DNA from 2 places in the Thalassotalea sp. SU-HH00458 genome. Region 1 is predicted to be linked to the other one. Evidence: predicted binding sites of a transcription regulator. Region 1 holds the regulator's gene; the other holds the start of a gene.
The links. Region 1 encodes sigma-54, which starts transcription at its own class of promoters, with help from an activator protein. Its sites were predicted from a motif close to GTTGGCACGNNNNTNGNNT; they were not measured.
Positions count from the first base shown of each region.

Region 2: ABXH06_RS00130 (FimV/HubP family polar landmark protein) is a predicted target of sigma-54. The motif match lies at 1,470-1,488, and genes of this name have one in related genera.

Region 1 is NZ_BAABWW010000002.1:191,745-195,599, forward strand. It holds gene hpf (ribosome hibernation promoting factor) at 1-84, opposite strand, end outside; gene ABXH06_RS03820 (RNA polymerase factor sigma-54) at 108-1,616, opposite strand; gene lptB (LPS export ABC transporter ATP-binding protein) at 1,684-2,415, opposite strand; gene lptA (lipopolysaccharide transport periplasmic protein LptA) at 2,412-2,966, opposite strand; gene lptC (LPS export ABC transporter periplasmic protein LptC) at 2,932-3,498, opposite strand; gene kdsC (3-deoxy-manno-octulosonate-8-phosphatase KdsC) at 3,495-3,855, opposite strand, start outside.
Region 2 is NZ_BAABWW010000001.1:29,710-33,564, forward strand. It holds gene ABXH06_RS00130 (FimV/HubP family polar landmark protein) at 1-1,405, opposite strand, end outside; gene ABXH06_RS00135 (aspartate-semialdehyde dehydrogenase) at 1,645-2,661, opposite strand; gene ABXH06_RS00140 (4-phosphoerythronate dehydrogenase) at 2,687-3,832, opposite strand.

The DNA of each region.
Region 1 (3,855 bases):
TTCCAACTTGGCAAATTTTGTATTGACACTTTCACGTAAAGCTTCAGTAATTTCAACATGATGACCAGCAAGATTAATTTGCATAAGCTTAGATCCTTATTTAGTTGTTAAAGTAGACTTTTTCGTTGGTTAGAAGGAGGAATTGACAATGATTCTCGATACTTGGCAATGGTTCTTCTGGCGACATTAATGCCTTGTTCTGCAAGTAATTCCGCCATTTTACTATCACTTAATGGTTTGGCTGGAATTTCTGCAGCGACCAACTTTTTAATTAAAGCTCGAATTGCGGTGGATGAACATTCTCCACCATTTTCTGTACTTACGTGGCTAGAGAAGAAATATTTTAATTCAAAGATTCCTCTAGGTGTATGCATATATTTTTGGGTCGTAACACGGGAAATAGTGGACTCATGCATATCTACCGCTTCAGCAATATCATTGAGTACCATAGGGCGCATTGCTTCTGGCCCGTGTTCAAAGAAGCCTTGTTGGCGTTGTACAATGCAGTTAGAGACTTTTAACAATGTATCATTTCGGCTTTCTAAGCTTTTAATAAACCATTTAGCTTCTTGTAGGTTTGAACGTATAAACTGACTGTCTGTTGATGATTTCATGTTTCGTGCCATGGAGGCATATTGCTGATTAACCGATAATCGTGGTGCTGTATCTGGATTTAATTCAACCATCCAACGACCATTTTTCTTTTCGACCGAAACATCAGGGATGACATATTGATCATCACCTTTAATGACACTATCACCTGGTCTTGGATCCAGCGATTGAATTAGCTTGATCACTTCGCGTAGTTGATCTTCTTTTAAACGCGTTTTCCGCATGATTTGGCGATAATCTCGGTTACCTAATAAGTCGATATATTCATTAATGATCAGCTTACTTTCTTTTAACCAAGGCGTTTCTTTATCAAATTGATTTAATTGAATGGTTAAACATTCTGAGATAGAGCGAGCCCCAACGCCAACAGGATCAAACATATTAATACGTTTAAGTACGGCTTCAACTTCATCAAGTTCAACTTCTTCATTGCCCATCGCTTCAAGAATTTCTTCAACACTGACTCTTAAATAGCCAGCATCATCGATGGCATCAATAATAGCCGTCGCGATGGCAAGGTCCGTTTCTGAAAATGGCGTTAACTCCATTTGCCAGCGTAAATGGTCTTGAATGGAGTCCGTTGTTTCGCCCTGATAAGTATAATCTTCTGAAGCAGGTGCACTGGCACCGGTATTTGAAACGCCAGCACTGTAGCTTTCTTCCCAGGTAGTGTCTATGTTGAGCTCTTCAGGGATCTCAGATTTATCCATAGCTTCCGTCGTACTAATTTCATCGATAGTAGGAGCTGAATCTTCACTGCCGTCGGATGTTTTAGTGTTTTGTTCTGTTACACCAGCAGAAAATGCTTCTTCTAAGTTATCCGATTGCGCATCATTGTCACTTGGGGTTGATTCATCTACTTCTAATAATGGATTACTTTCAAGAGCTTCTTGGATCTCTTGCTGAAGATCCAACGTCGACAATTGCAAAAGCTTAATCGCTTGTTGCAATTGTGGAGTCATGGTGAGTTGTTGTCCTATTCGGAGCTGCAGACTAGGGCGCATTTATCGTATTATTTTCCTATTTTCTAGCTTCATATTGATTTTTACTTTTTATCAAAGCTTTGTGTAACTATAGCGTGAATTGCTCACCAAGGTATACATCTCTTACCTGTTGATTCGCAAGAATTTGATCTGCATTGCCTTCCGCGATTAATTCACCGTGACTAACAATATATGCATGCTCACAAACGTCTAATGTTTCACGAACATTGTGATCTGTGATTAAAATTCCAATGCCACGTTGTTTTAAGTGTAGGATAATTTTTTTTATATCACCTACTGAAATTGGATCAACACCAGCAAAAGGCTCATCAAGTAAGATAAATTTGGGCTCTGCCGCTAGTGCTCTCGCAATTTCAACTCGGCGTCGTTCGCCACCGGATAAGCTCATGCCTAAATTATCTTTGATATGACCTATATTAAATTCTTCAACGAGATGCTCAAGCTTTTCTTCTCTACTGATATCATCTAAATCTTTGCGGGTTTGCAAAATCGCCATAATATTTTGATATACCGTTAGCTTACGAAAAATGGAAGCTTCCTGTGGAAGGTATCCGATACCTTTTCGGGCTCTTTCATGCATAGGGAGTAAAGTAATATCTTCATCATTTAAGATGATTGAACCGCTATCACTATTGACTAAACCAACTATCATATAAAACGAAGTTGTTTTACCGGCACCATTTGGACCGAGCAATCCGACAACTTGGCCTTCTTGCACTTTCATACCAACGTTTTTTACGACTTTTCGGCCTTTGTAGGCTTTTGCCAAATTATTGGCAATTAAGGTGGCAGTGGTCATTTATTTTTATTATCCAACGATTTTTTATCTAACTTTTTTTTCTCAAGGTTTTTCGGTTGTAATACCGTTTGTACTCTAGCATTGTCGTCACTGCTTGCCTGTACTTGTTCGGTCAAAAAATTATAACTGATAGTGGTGCCACTGACTTTGCTGCCTTCTTGACGAAGTTCAGCATTTCCTGAAATCATCACCGTATTTTTTTCAGGTTGATATTTAATTTCATTTGCTTGTAGATAAATAGGCGTTCCGTCTTCCAATATTTGTTCGAACGTTGCTGGTTGCCCTTTGGCAATATATGTTTTTTCGTTACTCGTGGCTTCTGTCACAACTTGCACTAGGTCTGCTTTTATTGTTAAAGAGCCTTGGGTAATAATGACATTATCAATGTAACTAAATATTTTATTTTTGAGATCAGCTGCTTGTCTAGAAGCATCAATTTTGATTTCTTCATTCAAATCAACTTTTGCTGCTATAACACTATATGAAAGACTTAAGGTTACCCCTAAAGCCAAACAACTAGTTTTTAATAGGTTGAAATATGGTTTTTTCATGTTTTGTCAGCGTTACTTGTTTAGTGTTTAAGTCTACAATCAGTCCTGTACCGTACATGGTAAAATCAATTCCTTTTATTTCTATCTTTTTTTCTGAACTAATAATATTAGTGTTTAAATCTAATTCTAAATACTTTCCATGGATCTCTTGAATTAAACTTTTACTGTCGGTTGCAATTAACGCCACTTTACTTTCAAGTTTTACTCTATTGCTATTGTAGAGTGTGCCTTCATTTGCACTAATTTTCCATGGAGAATCGGTATTTTTTGGGTATAAGGTATATTTAGGAAACTCAAAGTGTGTGACTGATAATTCCGAATAATGTTCCATTCGATTCGCATCGATAATATAGGAGAGTTGGCCTATGCTGTTATACGTTTCGCTATTTAAGCTTTCAGCAATAAAATCAGGGGATATTTTGTTATCTATAGCATTGGTGATTTGGTTACTGTTTTGGTGCCATTCAATGACAATGTAACTGACCACTGAAAAAATAAAAAATAGTAACGAAGCTATATATATGCGTGTCATATACTTGCGCCACTGGCATATTGCAGGCTGTTTTGACTTTGCATAATGATATCGCATATTTCACGTACCGCGCCAAAACCTCCTTTAATCGTTGTTACATGATCAGCTAAACTTAAAATAGCCGGATGAGCGTCATTCACCGCTATGGATAAACCGACATATTCCATGCATGGATAATCAGGCATGTCATCACCTATATATGCTACTTGTTCCGCGGTTAATTGATATTTCTCAATTAAGGCTTTTAATGCCGGAAGTTTGTTTTCTTCTCCTTGGATAATGTGTTTTACATTCAGAGCTGTCATTCTTGTTTGTACGATATTTGATTGTCTTCCGGTGATCACGGCAACGTCAACA
Region 2 (3,855 bases), on a different contig from region 1:
GACTTTCATCTTCATCACTAACATCAAGCAATAAATCATCTAACGAGCCTTGATCTAACATACCGCCTTCAAGAGGTTCAGCTTCTTCCGCTTTTTCATCTGTAAGATCATCGTCTATATTTGATAGAAGTGAATCTAAATCGCCTTGATCTAATTCTCCGCCTTCAAGCTCTTCAGCTGGTTCATCAATATCTAACGATATTTCTTCTAAATCATCGAGATCATCAAGGTCATCAAGATCACTCAAACTATCATCTAAATGAATAACTTCATCATCATCAAGAAGATCATCATTGAGTGAATCTAAATCAGCACTTAATAAGTCATCACCACTATCTTCCGATAAATCAATAGATAACTCATCATCTAATGATAATTCGTCATCTAACGACAGCTCATCATCTAAAGATAATTCATCGTCTAATGATAAAGAATCCTCAGCTTCTTGAGTGGGTTCAGATTTGGTTTCTTCTTTTGCTTTACTCTTTGCTTCAACCGATTTTTCTGTGTCGTTGCCTTCATGCTCTGTTTTTTTCTTTCGACGTAAGAAAAATACGACAGTGCCGATAATAATGGCCGCAGGGATACTCCCCATTAAGACAAGAAACCATGCACTCGTCATAAAGTTATTTTTTTCTAATTCGGCTTGTTGTTTTTCTAATAATAATTCTTGCTCTCGCGCCGCGGCTCTTTCTTCTTGTTTTAAAAGCAAAGCTTGCATTGCAGACAGTTGTTCTTTTAATTCATCAACTTCTTTAGCGGACTCTTGTTGAATAACTTCTAACTGTTCATTAAAGTTAGACAGTTGTTTATCAACCACTTGATTTTCTTTGAGTAATGCTTGTAAACCATCGATTGAATCAGAAACGTCATTTTGAATATTTTCTAAACGTTCTTTTTGAGAGTTATCATAGGTTTGTAATTTATCGTTAATCTCACTTTTTGCTAATTCTAAATCTTTTTTCTGGACACTCTGCTCAGGTGGTTTAGTCTCCTTTATTTTTTCAACGACTTTTGATTGCCACGTTTGATCGTCTTGATCAGATTTTTGTCGCGCAGTATAAGGGTTAATTTGTGCAATTTCAGATTTTGATGGTATGGCAAGATATTGACCATCAACTAAATGATTTAAATTGTTATCTTTAAAAGCCGCAGGATTTTTTTGATACAGCGCTTGCATCACTTGATAAATAGTAAGGCTAGGATCAGGGCGCACTTGTAAAGCTATATTCCATAAAGTATCGCTTGAACGAATAGGTCCATATCGTTCAAAAGGAAAAGCGTCCATACTTTTAGGACCGCGAATACGAATACCGCCTTCTTCTAACGCGAATGAATTAAGGCTGGTTGTACTAATGCTGATAAATATAACCTGCCACAGGCACAGGCGTAACAGTCGTTGCATTAAGATTTCCTAATTATTTTTATAGTTAGCCAATTGTTTGACTCGTCCAAGTACTGAAAAAACAAAGCAAAAATTATTCCAATGTCAAAACAGCGTATTTTTTATATCAATAGGTTTTATTTATTGAACCCTTTTTATAACAAAAAAACTCGTCGTTAACTATAACGACGAGTTTTTATTTTTCTTTAATAAATCTTGAACTTAGCAATAGCTAAGTGATTTCAGCATAATAGATTTTATTATAGATGCTCTTTTATTAATAATTCTGCGATTTGTACGCTATTTGTTGCAGCACCTTTACGAACATTATCGGCAACAATCCACATATTTAAGCCATTGTTATGGCTAATATCTTCACGGATACGACCAACATAAGTGTCGTCTTTACCGCTCGCATCACTAATTTGAGTTGGGAAGTCTTCGTCATTTTCACAAACAACAACACCAAGCGCCTGTTTTAATAATTCTTTCGCTTCTTCAGCCGAAATTGGAGACTTAGTTTCAATATGAAGCGCTTCAGCATGGCCAAAAAATACCGGTACACGAACCGCTGTAGGATTCACACGAATGCTGTTATCACCTAATATTTTATTGGTTTCCCACACCATTTTCATTTCTTCTTTGGTGTAGCCATTATCTAAAAACACATCAATTTGCGGGATCACATTAAAAGCAATTTGACGAGAAAAGTTTTTCGTTTCTACCGGCTTACCACTTAATAAATCAGCAGTTTGTTTAGCTAATTCATCCATTGCAGATTTACCGCCACCCGACACTGACTGATATGTACAAACATTAATTCGGTCAATACCAACAGCGTCTTGAATTGGTTTAAGCGCTACCATCATTTGGATGGTTGAACAATTTGGGTTGGCTATAATATTACGGTTACGATAATCCGCTAAAGCACTAGGGTTTACTTCTGGAACAACTAATGGAATATCATCTTCGTAACGAAATTCTGAAGTATTATCAATCACCACACAGCCTGCTTCACCCGCAATAGGGGCAAACTTTGCAGAAGTACTACCACCGGCTGAGAAAAAACCGATTTGGGCAAGACTAAAGTCAAAGGTGTCAGCATCGATCACTTCAATATTTTCGCCATTGAACTCAATTATTTCACCCGCAGAACGAGCACTTGCTAATGGATATAATTTATTAATAGGAAAGTCTCTTTCTTCAAGAATTTCCATAATTGTTTTACCAACTAAACCTGTTGCACCTAATATGCAAACATCAAATTTCTGTGTCATGCCCTTCTCTCTTTTACGCTTCTATTTACTGCTTACTGCTTTTTCGAAAACCGAGTTGATATAAAACATCACTCTCTATTTGTTTTGTCATCGCTATTTGAATGGCCGAAAATTCCCTGCGAGCTGGGTAAGTTTTACGAATATAATCAAATGAATGACAATTTACATGTTGATAGCCTATTTGTTGACGGAAAAGGCCATCGTCACGACGCACATCGTAAACTATTTTCACCAGTTGGTTTAGTAAAATTTCATCAAATTGTTGGTTTATTTCAATTTGATTGATACCTGATTCAGGTAAGAAATTTTCTAATGATTTTTCTTCACGAACCTCCAAATGTTGACATAATGCACGATAAAGCATTTCCGTACCACGAGCTTTTCCTTCTAAGCTATAACCAGCAATATGAGCAGTGGTGATTTCACAAAACGGAATTAACTCTTGCAAAATATTAGGCTCATTTTCCCAAACATCTAAAACAAGTTTCAGTGGATGTCCTGATTGCTTTAATCGCAATAACGCCTGATTATCTATCACTTCACCGCGACAGGCATTTATCAAAATTTGTTCGGCAGTTAATGCGGCTAAACGTTGTTCATCTAGAAGATGATAAGTTGGATGTTCGCCTTGGGTAGTTTTAGGTACATGTAATGAAATAACATCACAGCTTAACGCTTCCTCTAAAGTAACAAAATTTCGCTTATCAGAAGCATCTTGCTCAAGGTAAGGATCAAATAAGACATGCTGGATCCCTAATGCGGTTAATTTTTCACTCAATCGACTGCCCGTATTACCTGCACCAACAATACCTACCGTCATATCCAATAGTTTGAATTGATAACGTTCAGCCAATACAACTAGTGCAGACAGGACATATTCAGCAACAGACACAGCATTACATCCAGGGGCGGAAGTAAAGGCGATATTTCTCGAATCTAAATAATTTTTATCAATATGATCAAAACCAATGGTCGCTGTCCCTACGAATGTTAAGGCATGATTTTGCTTTAACAAGGTTTCATTAACCTGAGTAATAGAGCGCACTAACAGCACATCAGCATTGGCAACTTGCTCTGCAGTAAGGTCACGACCTGAAAATGGCGTTAACTCACCAAAGTCTGCAAAAAATTCTGCCGCAAACGGCATATTTTCATCATAAAAAATATTCATTTAAGTAAACACTTATTTTAGTT